2 regions of the Pseudomonas sp. LBUM1662 genome follow, and region 1 is predicted to be linked to the other one. Evidence: predicted binding sites of a transcription regulator. Region 1 holds the regulator's gene; the other holds the start of a gene.
The links. Region 1 encodes sigma-54, which starts transcription at its own class of promoters, with help from an activator protein. Its sites were predicted from a motif close to ANTGGCATNNANNTTGCTNT; they were not measured.

Region 1 (7,153 bases):
ATCTGGTTGTTTGTGTTTGCCATCATTGCCCACAACATTCCTGAAGGCATGGCGGTCGGTGTCTCGGCCGGTGGTGGAATGCCGGATGCCGACAGCCTGGCCATGGGCATTGCATTGCAGGATGTGCCGGAAGGGCTGGTGATTGCGTTGGTGTTGGCCGGGGCGGGGATGTCGCGGGTCAAGGCGTTCCTGATCGGTGCGGCATCAGGTCTGGTCGAGCCGGTTTTCGCGCTGTTGTGCGCCTGGCTGGTGAGCCTGGCCGAATTGCTGTTGCCTTTGGGATTGGCGCTGGCGGCGGGGGCGATGTTGCTGGTGGTCACCCATGAAGTCATCCCCGAGTCGCGGCGCAACGGTCACGACAAGCTGGCGAGCCTTGGGTTGTTGATCGGGTTTTGTTTGATGATGGTGATGGATACGGCGTTGGCTTGAAGCAAGATCAAAAGATCGCAGCCTCGTTTCACTCGACAGCTCCTACAAACCTACGCGGATCCCTGTAGGAGCTGTCGAGTGAAACGAGGCTGCGATCTTTTGCCGTTTATTCGCCTTCGCCAAAGTAGTCGTTGATCAAATCCACCAATGCCTGCAGCGCCTCATCAGCCTTTTCACCTTCGGTGCTCAGGTGGATTTTTGTGCCTTTGCCCGCCGCCAACATCATCATTGCCATGATGCTTTTGCCGTCGACCGTGGATTCCGGCGTCCGACCTACTCTGATCGTGCAATCCTTGTACTCACCGGCAACGCCGACGAACTTGGCAGAAGCGCGGGCATGCAGGCCCAGCTTGTTGATGATTTCTATTTCCCGAGCAGGCATCGCGATGTGAATCCTTTAGCTGAGGTCGCGGTGGCGAACCTGGACGTTCTTCAGGGATTGTTGCAGAACCTGGCCCAGACGTTCGGTCAGGTAGACGGAGCGGTGGTGCCCGCCGGTGCAGCCAATGGCAATGGTGACATAAGCCCGGTTGCTGGCGGCAAAGCGCGGCAACCATTTGAGCAGGTATGTGGAAATGTCCTGGAACATCTCTTCGACATCCGGTTGTGCCGCCAGGTATTCCGCCACCGGTTGATCAAGCCCGGATTGGTCGCGCAGTTCCGGCTTCCAGTAAGGGTTGGGCAGGCAGCGCACGTCGAACACCAGGTCGGCGTCCACCGGCATGCCACGCTTGAAGCCGAAAGACTCCACCAGGAACGCAGTGCCGGCTTCCGGCTGGTTCAGCAGACGCAATTTGATGGTATCGCGCAGCTGATACAGGTTCAGGTTGGTGGTGTTGACCTTGAGGTCGGCCAGGTCGGCGATTGGGCCCAGCAACTGGGTCTCGTCTTGAATCGCCTCGGCCAACGAACGGTGGGGAGTACTCAGAGGGTGGCGTCGACGGGTTTCCGAAAAGCGTTTGAGCAGCGTTTCTTCGTCGGCATCCAGATACAGCACATCGCATTTGATATGCCGACTGCGGACTTCTTCCAGCAGTTCGGGAAACCGTGACAGGTGACTCGGCAGGTTGCGCGCATCGATGGAGACGGCAACCAGCGGCTGTGCCAGTTCGGTATGAATCAGCGCGCGCTCGGCCAGTTCCGGCAGCAATCCGGCGGGCAGGTTGTCGATGCAGTAGTAGCCGTTGTCCTCGAGAACATCGAGGGCGGTACTTTTACCTGAGCCGGAGCGGCCACTGACGATGATCAAGCGCATGATTACTGACCGTTTTGCTCGTCCAGGACAACCTGATACAAGGCTTCATTGCTCGGGGCACTGCGCAGTTTTTCGCGCACTTCCTTGCGATCGAGCATGCTGGCGATCTGGCGCAACAGTTCCAGGTGGGCATCGGTAGCGGCTTGCGGGACCAGCAGAACGAACAGCAGGTCAACCGGGGCGCCGTCGATGGCGTCGAAATCGATGGGGGCGTCGAGGTGCATCAGCGCGCTGACAGGCGACGTACAACCTTTCAGGCGACAGTGGGGAATGGCGATGCCGTTACCAAAACCGGTCGAACCGAGTTTTTCACGGGCAATCAGAGCCTCGAAGACATCTTGCATCTCCAGATCCGGGACTTCTTTATGGATAAGGTTGGCAATTTGCTCGAGGGCTTTCTTTTTGCTGCCGCCCGGCACGTTCACGAGGGAACGGCCGGGGGTCAGGATGCTTTCAAGTCGGATCATGGGTTGGGAGTGTTAACGACCGGTCGCGCCCTGGAGGAGGCTTTGGGTCTTTTCCTTATGCTTTTTGAGTTGTTTATCGAGCTTGTCGGTCAGCGCGTCGATCGCCGCATACATATCGGTATGCTCCGCGTTGGCGACCACTTCATTGCCGGGAATATGCAGCGTGGCTTCGATTTTCTGCTTGAGCTTTTCGACCGTCATCGTGACCTGCACGTTGGTGATCTTGTCGAAATGCCTCTCTAATCGTTGGAGTTTTTCGCCGATGTAGGTGCGAAGAGGTTCGGTCACTTCCAGTTGGTGTCCACTGATGTTGACTTGCATACAGCTTCTCCTTCGTTGCCAGTGCATAAAGCGGTAGATCAGATGATCTACCACTGGAACGCTGTGGCGTGGCTCTACATCAACCGCTTGCGTTCGCTCGAAGGCGCGATCCCGAGGGATTCGCGGTACTTGGCGACGGTGCGGCGAGCCACCTGAATGCCTTGTGCCTCCAGTAAACCAGCGATCTTGCTGTCACTCAACGGCTTTTTCTGATTTTCCGCGGCAACCAGTTTTTTGATGATCGCGCGGATCGCTGTGGACGAGCATTCACCGCCTTCGGAGGTGCTGACATGGCTCGAGAAAAAGTATTTCAGTTCATATATGCCCCGAGGGGTATGCATGAATTTCTGCGTGGTCACCCGGGAAATCGTCGACTCGTGCATGCCCACCGCTTCGGCGATGTCATGCAGCACCAGGGGCTTCATCGCTTCGTCGCCGTATTCCAGGAAGCCGCGCTGATGCTCGACGATCTGGGTGGCCACTTTCATCAGTGTTTCGTTGCGGCTTTGCAGGCTCTTGATGAACCAGCGGGCCTCTTGCAACTGATTGCGCATGAAGGTGTTGTCGGCGCTGGTGTCGGCGCGGCGCACGAAACCGGCGTATTGGGCGTTGACCCGCAGGCGTGGCACTGATTCCTGGTTCAGCTCGACCAGCCAGCGCTCGTTGTCCTTGCGCACGATCACGTCAGGGACGACGTATTCGGCTTCACTGGACTCGATCTGCGAGCCCGGACGCGGGTTGAGGCTCTGGACCAGTTCGATCACCTGGCGCAGTTCATCTTCCTTGAGCTTCATGCGGCGCATCAACTGGCTGTAGTCGCGGCTGCCGAGCAAATCGATGTAGTCGGTGACCAAGCGCTTGGCCTCGGCCAGCCAAGGCGTCTTGGCGGGCAGCTGGCGCAGTTGCAGCAGCAGGCATTCGCCCAGATTGCGGGCGCCGATGCCGGCCGGTTCGAATTGCTGGATGCGGTGCAGGACGGCTTCGATCTCGTCCAGTTCGATGTCCAGCTCCGGATCGAAGGCCTCGAGGATTTCCTCGAGGGTTTCGTCCAGGTAACCCTGATTGTTGATGCAGTCGATCAGGGTCACGGCGATCAGGCGATCGGTGTCGGACATCGGTGCCAGGTTCAGTTGCCATAACAGGTGGCTTTGCAGGCTCTCGCCGGCCGATGTGCGCGTGGTGAAATCCCACTCGTCGTCATCATTGCTCGGCAGGCTGCTGGCGCTGGTCTGGTAGACGTCTTCCCAGGCGGTATCGACAGGCAATTCGTTGGGAATGCGCTCGTTCCAGTCACCTTCCTCAAGGTTATCCACCGTTGGGGCGGTTTCCTGGTAGGAGGGTTCCGAAACATCGGCGTTGGGGAGCTGTTCGGCTTTGTCGGCCAAGGGGTCGGCGTTATCGAAGTCGTCGCCTTCTTCCTGGCGTTCGAGCATCGGATTGGACTCCAGGGCCTCCTGGATTTCCTGTTGCAGGTCCAGGGTCGACAATTGGAGCAGGCGGATGGCCTGTTGCAGCTGCGGTGTCATCGTCAGCTGCTGGCCCATTCTCAAGACTAGCGATGGTTTCATGGCAGGGGCTTAACACCTTATTCGCCGGCGCACATGCGCCATCCACTACAGGGCGCCGGAGCGCCAAACATAAGCAAATTATATGCCCGAAACTGCAGCGTTTGCCTAGAGCGCTGTAACAATAAAAAAGTATTGATTTTTTATCGAGACAAGCGCTCGGACAACCAGCCAGACACGTCAGCGCTTACAGGCGGAACTCGTGGCCCAGATACACTTCCTTGACCAGTTCGTTGGCCAGGATGGTGGCGGAGTCACCTTCGGCAATCAGCTGTCCATCGTTGACGATGTAGGCGGTTTCGCAGATATCCAGGGTTTCACGGACGTTGTGGTCAGTGATCAGCACGCCAATGCCTTTGGCCTTGAGGTGGTAGATGATCTGTTTGATGTCGCCCACCGAAATCGGGTCCACACCGGCGAAAGGTTCGTCGAGCAGGATGAATTTCGGGTTGGTGGCCAGTGCCCGGGCGATTTCCACACGGCGGCGTTCACCACCGGACAGGCTCATGCCGAGGTTGTCGCGGATGTGGCTGATGTGGAATTCCTGCAGCAGGCTTTCCAGCTCTTTGCGACGATCGGCCTTGTCGAGTTCCTTGCGGGTCTCGAGAATGGCCATGATGTTATCGGCCACCGAGAGTTTGCGGAAGATCGACGCTTCTTGCGGAAGATAGCCGATACCCGCCTTTGCACGACCGTGCATCGGCTGGTGGCTGACGTCCAGATCGTCGATCAGTACGCGACCCTGATCGGCCTGCACCAGGCCGACAATCATGTAGAAGCAGGTGGTCTTGCCGGCGCCGTTAGGGCCCAGCAGGCCGACGATTTGACCGCTGTCGATGGACAGGCTGACGTCACGCACGACCTGGCGGCTCTTGTAGCTCTTGGCCAGATGCTGAGCTTTAAGAGTTGCCATTACTGAGCCTTTTTCGCGTCGTTTTTCGGCTTCGGCTGGATCACCATGTCGATACGCGGACGCGCCTCGGTGACCTTGCTGCCCGTAGCACGCCCGGCGCTCGCAAGCTTTTTCTGGGTGTCGTAGACGATTTTTTCGCCTTGGGTAACGTTGTTGTCCTTGTCGACAACTTTTGCCTTGTCGATCAGCACAACGCGGTTTTGCGAGGCGTGGTACTGGATAGTTACGCCCCAGCCCTGAACAGGCTTGGTGTCGCCCGCAGTCTGCAGTTGCTCGAAGTAGGCCAGGTTGCCCACCGACGTCACCACGTCGATGTCGCCGGTCGAGGTGCGGGTGATGGTCACGGTATTGCCGGTGACCTTCATCGAACCCTGAGTAATGATCACGTCACCTTTATAGGTGGCAACGCCATTCTTGTCGTCCAGTTGGGCGTCGTCGGCCTGAATGCGGATAGGCTGCTCTTGATCGTTCGGCAGAGCCCAGGCGCTCACGCTTCCCAGTGCTGCGCCCAGACTGAGCAAAATAGGGAGAGTTTTAACGAGCCTCATACTGTCCTCTTACGTTCGATAGCAGGTGTATCCTGCTTTCTTTCAAGTACGCTTTCATTCCGTTGCCTGTCGATACACCGCCAGCGCCGTCGATTCTAACGGGTTGATCGGTCTGCGCATATTGCTCCTTGGGGAACACAGTCATACGGGTGGTGGTAATCAGGGTTTTGCGGTTTTTCTCGTCGAAGCGCGTGATGCGGACCGAGTCGATCAGCTCGACCTGAGTACCGTCCGGGTTGACTTCGCCGTGCTCGCTCTGGACGTGCCAGGGAAACTCGGTGCCACGAAACATGTTCAGGTCGGGGTTGGTCAGCAACGTCACCTCGCTCACTTTCAGGTGTTCGACCTTGTCGGACGTCATTTCGTACTGCAATTTGCCGTCCGGCAGGTACTGCACGCTGTGAGCGTTGAGGGCGTAATAGTCGATCGCGGTTTCATCGACCTTGACCACAGGTTTGTCGAGGAAGCGTTCGGGGCTGATGTTCCAGTAGCCGACCGCAGCGAACAGCGCCGCGATGCAGCCGAACAGCAGGATGTTACGAATCTTTTTGCTCAGCATAGTGGGCTCACAGGTACGCGGCGTTGGCCGCATCGAGGCGGCCCTGGGCGCGCAGGATCAATTCACAAAATTCGCGAGCGGCACCTTCGCCACCACGGGCCAGGGTGATGCCATGGGCGTGTTCACGCACGAAGCTGGCGGCGTTTGCTACCGCCATGCCCAGGCCCACGCGGCGAATCACCGGCAGGTCCGGCAAGTCGTCACCCAGGTAGGCGACCTGCTCATAGCTTAGGTTGAGTTGAGCCAGAAGCTCGTCGAGTACCACCAGTTTGTCTTCGCGCCCCTGGTAAACGTGAGGAATGCCGAGGTTTTTCGCTCGACGTTCGACCACCGGGGTCTTGCGGCCGCTGATGATAGCGGTCTGCACGCCGGCTGCCATCAACATCTTGATGCCTTGACCGTCGAGGGTGTTGAACGTCTTGAATTCACTGCCGTCTTCGAGGAAGTACAGGCGTCCGTCGGTCAGTACGCCGTCGACGTCGAAAACCGCGAGTTTGATCTGTTTGCCGCGTTGCAGCAGGTCCGTGCTCATTACATTACTCCCGCACGCAGCAAGTCGTGCATGTTCAAGGCGCCGACCGGGCGGTCATCGCTATCGACCACGACCAGTGCGTTGATCTTGTGGTCTTCCATGATTTTCAGGGCTTCGGCAGCCAGCATCTCGGCACGAGCGGTCTTGCCGTGCGCGGTCATGACCTGATCGATGGTGGCGCTGTGGATATCAATGCTGCGGTCCAGCGTACGGCGCAAGTCACCGTCAGTGAAGATGCCGGCCAGTTTGCCGTCGGCTTCCAGGATCACGGTCATGCCCAGGCCCTTGCGGGTCATTTCCATCAGCGCGTCCTTGAGCAGCGTGCCGCGCTGAACCTGCGGCAGCTCCTGGCCGGCGTGCATGACGTTTTCGACTTTCAGCAACAGGCGTCGGCCCAGCGCGCCACCCGGGTGGGAAAAGGCGAAGTCTTCAGCGGTAAAGCCCCGGGCTTCCAGCAGCGCAACGGCCAGGGCATCGCCCATGACCAGTGCGGCGGTGGTCGACGAGGTCGGCGCCAGGTTCAACGGGCAGGCTTCGTGCTCGACGTGAACATTGAGATTGACC
Region 2 (7,153 bases), 750 kb from region 1:
TCGCCGAGTTGAGGAATGCGGTCGTGGGGCAGACCGAGTTTTTCGATACCGTCCAGGTATTCCTGGCACGCACGCCCCTCGATCACTTTCAGTTGACGAGTAATCAGCGTGTTCCACACCGCGTGTTCTTCAGCGGGGTAGTCGATAAAACCTTGCGCATCGGGCTCGCGAGCCACGTATTGCGTCTGCTTCATGCTGCTCTCCTGCTAGGGGATTCGTTCTTGTTATGTGCTGCTATGGACTTAGAAATACCCCAAGGCGTTCGGTGTTGCAGCAGGTGATCGCTGGCATGCGTAGGAAAAATCGCCGTTTTTCGTAAAGTATTCGTTACGGTTTGGCGCCTATGGCGCAGCTATTGATATTTCCGGGTTTGAAACGGCGCACAGGTGTCACATAATCTTGACGACTATCTGCGTGCCTCGGCAGATAATTAGAGCCGAGGCACTGCACGAAACCCTGTGGGAGCGGGCTTGCTCGCGAAAGTGTCAGCACATCCGACACTGATGTAACAGAAAGACCGCTTTCGCGAGCAAGCCCGCTCCCACAGGTTATGCGTCCAGCATCAAAAACTCATTTATCGTTTATCAGGCCTTTTATATGCGTATCAAAGTCCACTGCCAGAACCGCATCGGCATCCTGCGCGACATTCTCAACTTGCTGGTCGAGTACGGGATCAACGTTGCTCGCGGCGAGGTCGGCGGTGAGCATGGCAACGCGATCTACCTGCACTGTCCGAACCTGATCAACATTCAGTTCCAGGCATTGCGTCCGAAATTCGAGTCGATTGCCGGGGTGTTTGGCGTCAAGCGCGTAGGGCTGATGCCCAGCGAGCGTCGGCACATGGAACTCAATGCCTTGCTCGGCGCATTGGAATTTCCGGTGCTGTCGATCGACATGGGCGGCTCCATCGTTGCAGCCAACCGTGCGGCGGCGCAATTGCTCGGTGTGCGAGTGGATGAGGTGCCGGGCATTCCGCTGTCGCGGTACGCCGAGGATTTCGACTTGCCGGAACTGGTGCGCGCCAACAAGTCGCGGATCAACGGGCTGCGGGTCAAGGTCAAGGGCGACGTGTTTCTCGCCGACATCGCGCCGCTGCAATCGGAGCATGACGACAGCGAAGCCATGGCGGGCGCGGTGTTGACGTTGCACCGGGCTGATCGGGTCGGTGAGCGCATCTATAACGTGCGCAAGCAGGAGTTGCGCGGGTTCGACAGTATCTTTCAGAGCTCGAAGGTCATGGCGGCGGTGGTGCGCGAAGCAAGGCGTATGGCGCCGCTGGATGCGCCGCTCTTGATAGAAGGCGAAACCGGCACTGGTAAGGAATTGTTGGCGCGTGCCTGTCACCTGGCGAGTCCGCGCGGCCAGTCGCCGTTGATGGCGCTCAACTGCGCCGGCCTGCCGGAATCGATGGCTGAGACCGAGTTATTCGGTTACGGCCCCGGCGCTTTCGAAGGGGCGCGGGCCGAAGGCAAGCTCGGCCTGTTGGAGCTGACGGCGGGCGGTACGCTGTTTCTCGATGGCGTCGGGGAAATGAGCCCGCGCTTGCAGGTGAAATTGCTGCGTTTCCTGCAGGACGGATGCTTTCGTCGTGTCGGCAGTGATGAAGAGGTTTATCTGGATGTGCGGGTGATCTGCGCGACGCAGGTGGACTTGTCCGAGTTGTGCGCGCGCGGTGAGTTTCGCCAGGATCTTTATCACCGCTTGAACGTGCTGTCGCTGCACATCCCGCCGCTGCGTGAATGCCTCGACGGTTTGACGCCGCTGGTGGAGCACTTCCTTGATCAGGCCAGTCGGCAGATCGGTTGCCCGCTGCCGAAACTGGCACCGGCGGCGATGGAGCGGTTGAGTCATTACCATTGGCCAGGCAATGTCCGGCAGTTGGAGAACGTGCTGTTCCAGGCCGTCTCGTTGTGCGAAGGCGGGACGGTGAAGGCCGAGCACATTCGCTTGCCGGATTACGGCGTGCGTCAGCCGCTTGGCGATTTCTCCCTCGAGGGCGGGCTGGATGCGATTGTCGGGCGGTTTGAGAAGGCGGTGCTGGAGCGCTTGTATTCCGAGCACCCGAGTAGTCGGCAGCTGGGCAAGCGGTTGGGGGTTTCGCATACGACCATTGCCAACAAGTTGCGCGAGTATGAAGTGGGCAAGGACAACGGCATTTAAGATCAAAAGATCGCAGCCTCGTTGCACTCGACAGCTCCTACAGTGCAACGAGGCTGCGATCTTTTGACCTGTTGCCGCGAAGCGGCATAACACCGCCGGTTTTTCGTCTCCGATACATTCCCCCCAATCCCTGCAAAACCCCTCAAGTCCTTTGTTTGCCGGGCCTCGCGCCGTCAAAAGAAAGTTGGTCTGCAAATTGCTTATCGCTCATCAGTACAGCGGTGGGCGGCAAACGTCCGGCATGCAGAGGAAAGAGTGTGGACAAGTACCTTTATGTGGCAATGACCGGCGCCAGCCAGAATGCACTGGCGCAGAAGGCTCATGCCAACAACCTGGCAAACATTTCCACCAACGGTTTTCAGAAGGACCTGGAACAGGCCCGTTCGATGCCAGTGTTTGGTGACAGCTTTCCGGCGCGTGCGTTTGCCATGACCGAGCGTCCGGCCACCGACTTCTCTCCAGGTTCGCTGGTTGAAACCGGTCGCGACCTCGACGTTGCCGTGCAAGGCAATGGCTGGATCGCCGTGCAGACCCCCGATGGCGCTGAAAGCTACGTGCGCACCGGCAGCCTCAACGTGGACGCCCTTGGCGTGCTGCGGGCCGGCAACGGTATGCCGGTGATGGGCAATGGCGGACCGATTGCCGTGCCGCCCGAGCAGCAGATCGAAGTTGGCGAAGACGGCACCATCAGCATCCGTGCCATGGGCGAAGGCCCGCGCGTGATGGCTGAAGTCGACCGCATCAAACTGGTCAACCCTGACCTGAAGAACATGACCAAGGGCCTGGACGGTTCGATCCACACCAAAGACGGCAAGCCGGCGCAAGCCGATGCGGGCGTCAAACTGGTGTCCGGGTTCCTTGAGTCGAGCAACGTCAACGCCGTGGAAGAGATGACCTCGGTGCTGGCCTTGTCGAAGCAGTTCGAGCTGCACATCAAGATGATGAACACCGCCAAAGACGATGACCAGGCCATGGCTCGGGTCTTGCAGATCAGCTAATTATCAGAACGTCGCGCCGTAAAACAGGCGCACGAGGAGAATCGAATGCTTCCGGCTCTATGGGTTGCCAAAACAGGTCTGTCCGCCCAAGACACCAACCTGACGACCATTTCCAACAACCTGGCCAACGTGTCGACCACGGGTTTCAAACGTGACCGCGCCGAGTTCCAGGACTTGCTCTATCAGATCAAACGCCAGCCAGGCGCCCAGTCGACCCAGGACAGCGAACTGCCGTCGGGTCTGCAAGTGGGTACCGGTGTGCGCATCGTCGGCACCCAGAAAAACTTCACCGCCGGCAGTCTGCAAACCACCGAGCAGCCACTTGACCTGGCGGTCGACGGTCGCGGTTTCTTCCAGATCCTGCAGCCGGACGGCACCACGTCCTACACCCGTGACGGCACGTTCCACCTCGACTCCAATGGCCAGATCGTCAATGCCAGCGGCTTCGCCCTGGAACCGGCCATTGTCATTCCGAACGACGCGCAGACCTTTACGGTCGGTCGCGACGGCACTGTGTCCATCACCGTTCCGGGTAACCCGGCCAACCAGGTGATCGGCAACCTGCAAACCGCCGACTTCATCAACCCGGCCGGCCTGCAAGCCGTGGGTAACAACCTGTTCCTGGAAACCGCTGCCAGCGGCGCGCCGCAAATCGGCACCCCGGGCCTCAACGGTTTCGGTACCACGCTGCAGAACACCCTGGAAACATCCAACGTCAGCACCGTTGAAGAGATGGTCAACATGATCACCACTCAGCGCGCCTACGAGATGAACTCCAAGGTGATCTCCACCGCCGACCAGATGCTCTCGTTCGTAACGCAGAATCTGTAATCAGTCTATGAGGCGACCATGAGGTCGCCTGCAACACCGTGAGGTAGGGTCATGAATCGCTTTGTATCTGTTCTGGCACTGAGTGGGGTCGTCGTGCTCGCGGGCTGCGTCGCTCCGCCGCCCAAGCCCAATGACCCTTACTACGCCCCGGTGTTGCCGCGCACGCCGCTGCCGGCTGCCGCCAATAACGGCTCGATCTACCAGGCCGGTTTCGAACAGAACTTGTACAGCGACCGCAAGGCGTTCCGGGTTGGTGACATCATCACCATCACCCTGAACGAGCGGACCCAGGCCAGCAAGAATGCCAACTCGCAAATCGGCAAGAACAGCAAGACCGACATCGGTTTGAGCTCGTTCTTCGGCGGCGGCTTGAGCACCAACGATCCGATCGGCAGTGGTGATCTGAGCCTGGATGTCGGCTACAGCGGCGACCGTGCGACCAAGGGTGACAGCAAGTCCGGGCAGAGCAACAGCCTGACCGGCTCGATCACCGTGACCGTTGCTGATGTGCTGCCCAACGGCATCATCGCCGTGCGTGGCGAGAAGTGGCTGACCCTCAACACCGGTGATGAGCTGGTGCGGATTGCCGGCATGGTGCGCGCTGATGACATCGCCACCGACAACACCGTGTCGTCGACTCGTGTCGCCGATGCACGCATCACCTACTCGGGCACCGGTGCGTTTGCCGATGCGAGTCAGCCAGGCTGGTTCGACCGTTTCTTCCTCAGCCCGCTGTTCCCTTTCTAGGTGGCTACGTTGAATTTCAAGCATTTGATGGTGGCCGCCCTGATGCTCTCGGCTGCGTTCAACGCGCAAGCCGAGCGGCTGAAGGACATCGCCAGTATTTCCGGCGTGCGTTCCAACCAATTGATCGGCTACGGCCTGGTGGTCGGGCTTAACGGCACGGGCGACCAGACGACGCAAACCCCGTTCACCCTGCAGACCTTCAACAACATGCTCTCGCAGTTCGGCATCAAGGTGCCGCCGGGTTCGGGCAACGTGCAGCTGAAGAACGTCGCCGCCGTGTCGATCAGTGCTGATCTGCCGGCGTTCGCCAAGCCGGGTCAACAGGTCGACATCACCGTATCGTCCATCGGTAACTCCAAGAGCCTGCGTGGCGGCACCTTGCTGCTGACGCCACTCAAGGGTATCGACGGCAACGTCTACGCGATCGCCCAGGGCAACCTGGTCGTCGGCGGTTTTGATGCGGAAGGTCGCGACGGTTCGAAGATCACCGTCAACGTTCCGTCGGCCGGTCGTATTCCGGGCGGTGCTTCGGTGGAGCGTTCGGTGCCGAGCGGTTTCAACCAGGGCAACAGCCTGACCCTGAACCTCAACCGTTCGGACTTCACCACCGCCAAGCGCATCGTCGACAAGATCAACGACATGCTCGGCCCTGGCGTGGCTCAAGCCATCGACGGCGGTTCGATCCGTGTCAGCGCGCCGCTCGATCCAAGTCAGCGCGTCGACTATCTGTCGATCCTCGAGAACCTTGAAGTCGACCCGGGTCAGGCGGTGGCGAAAGTCATCATCAACTCGCGCACCGGCACCATCGTGATCGGCCAGAACGTCAAGGTTTCGCCGGCCGCCGTGACTCACGGCAGCCTGACGGTGACCATCACCGAAGACCCGATCGTCAGCCAGCCCGGCCCTCTGTCCAATGGCCAGACCGCCGTCGTGCCGCGCTCGCGGGTCAACGCTCAGCAAGAAGCCAAGCCGATGTTCAAGTTCGGCCCGGGCACCACCCTCGACGAAATCGTGCGGGCGGTGAACCAGGTCGGCGCAGCACCGGGTGACTTGATGGCGATCCTTGAAGCACTCAAACAGGCCGGCGCGTTGCAAGCCGACCTGATCGTGATCTGAGGACAGCGACCATGGATATGCGCAAGGGCGGCCTGGGTGTCAGCAGCAACGATTCGGGTTCCTATTCGGACTTGAATCGTTTGAACCAGCTCAAGGTCGGCGACAAGGACAGTGACGCGAACATGCGCAAGGTTGCGCAGGAATTCGAGTCACTGTTCCTCGGTGAAATGCTCAAGTCGATGCGCTCGGCCACCGAAGCGCTGGGCAAGGACAACCCGCTCAACACTCCGGCCGCCAAGCAATACCAGGAAATGTACGACCAGCAGTTGGCCGTTTCCATGTCCCGCGAGGGCGGCGGTATTGGTCTGGCGGACGTGCTGATGCGCCAGATGTCGAAGAACAAACCGCTGGCGCCGGGTGAGGCTGCGGCCTTGTCTGCCGCCAAGCAGGAAGCGGCGAAAGCCGCGGTGCCAACGCCAGTTGCCGCAGGCACCGTGGCCACCGACGGTCCGCTGTCACGGCTCAATGGCCAGCGTCCGTTGTGGGCCTCGCGTTCGGTAAAAGCGCCGACAGGCGAGGGCACCCATCGCAATGACATGGAGCTGATCAATCAGCGCCGTCTGGCCTTGCCGCCGAAACTGGCTGATCGCTTGCTCGCCGGTCTGGTGCCTTCGGCCACGACGACCGCGGCGACAACTGCGAACAAAACCTTGCTGCCTGAACGCGCCGCGACGCCGGTAGTGACCGGTGCCGGGCCGCTGTTCAATGGCGACTGGCTGCCTTCGCCAACTGATAACAAATCGAGCGGACGCTTGCAGGTTTACGGCCGTGCGATGGCGCAGATTCCACTGGCGCCGCCGAAGAAAGCCTTCAGCTCCGCCGACGAATTCGTCAACACCATGCTTCCGATGGCCAAGGAAGCCGCCGACCGGATCGGCGTCGATCCGCGTTACCTGGTGGCCCAGGCGGCCCTGGAAACCGGTTGGGGCAAATCGGTCATGCGCGCCCAGGATGGCAGCAGCAGCCACAACCTGTTCGGCATCAAGGCCAGCAGCAGTTGGAAGGGTGAATCGGCGCGCGCGATCACCAGCGAATTCAGGAACGGCGAGATGGTCAAGGAGACGGCGGAGTTCCGTTCCTACGACTCGTACAAAGACAGCTTCCATGACCTGGTGACTTTGCTGCAATCCAATAATCGCTATCAAGATGTTCTGAAGTCTGCCGATAACCCAGAACAGTTTGTACGCGAGCTGCAGAAAGCCGGTTATGCAACTGACCCGGCCTACGCAAGCAAGATTTCGCAGATAGCCAAGCAGATGACGAGTTACCAAAACTACGCTGCGGCGGGCGCTTCCACTACG

Region 2: a site for sigma-54 is predicted at 2,344-2,363, ahead of ACA049_RS07995 (flagellar basal body rod protein FlgF). Genes of this name have one in related genera too.

What each region holds. Positions count from the first base shown of each region.
Region 1 is NZ_CP166793.1:1,040,411-1,047,563, forward strand. Features, by position in the region: gene ACA049_RS04460 (ZIP family metal transporter) at 1-429, shown strand, start outside; gene ACA049_RS04465 (HPr family phosphocarrier protein) at 536-811, opposite strand; gene rapZ (RNase adapter RapZ) at 827-1,684, opposite strand; gene ptsN (PTS IIA-like nitrogen regulatory protein PtsN) at 1,687-2,151, opposite strand; gene hpf (ribosome hibernation-promoting factor, HPF/YfiA family) at 2,164-2,472, opposite strand; gene ACA049_RS04485 (RNA polymerase factor sigma-54) at 2,547-4,040, opposite strand; gene lptB (LPS export ABC transporter ATP-binding protein) at 4,225-4,950, opposite strand; gene lptA (lipopolysaccharide transport periplasmic protein LptA) at 4,950-5,498, opposite strand; gene lptC (LPS export ABC transporter periplasmic protein LptC) at 5,485-6,057, opposite strand; gene ACA049_RS04505 (KdsC family phosphatase) at 6,065-6,589, opposite strand; gene ACA049_RS04510 (KpsF/GutQ family sugar-phosphate isomerase) at 6,589-7,153, opposite strand, start outside.
Region 2 is NZ_CP166793.1:1,790,209-1,797,361, forward strand. Features, by position in the region: gene phhA (phenylalanine 4-monooxygenase) at 1-194, opposite strand, end outside; gene ACA049_RS07990 (sigma-54-dependent transcriptional regulator) at 598-2,160, shown strand; gene ACA049_RS07995 (flagellar basal body rod protein FlgF) at 2,418-3,158, shown strand; gene flgG (flagellar basal-body rod protein FlgG) at 3,204-3,989, shown strand; gene flgH (flagellar basal body L-ring protein FlgH) at 4,041-4,736, shown strand; gene ACA049_RS08010 (flagellar basal body P-ring protein FlgI) at 4,764-5,852, shown strand; gene flgJ (flagellar assembly peptidoglycan hydrolase FlgJ) at 5,864-7,153, shown strand, end outside.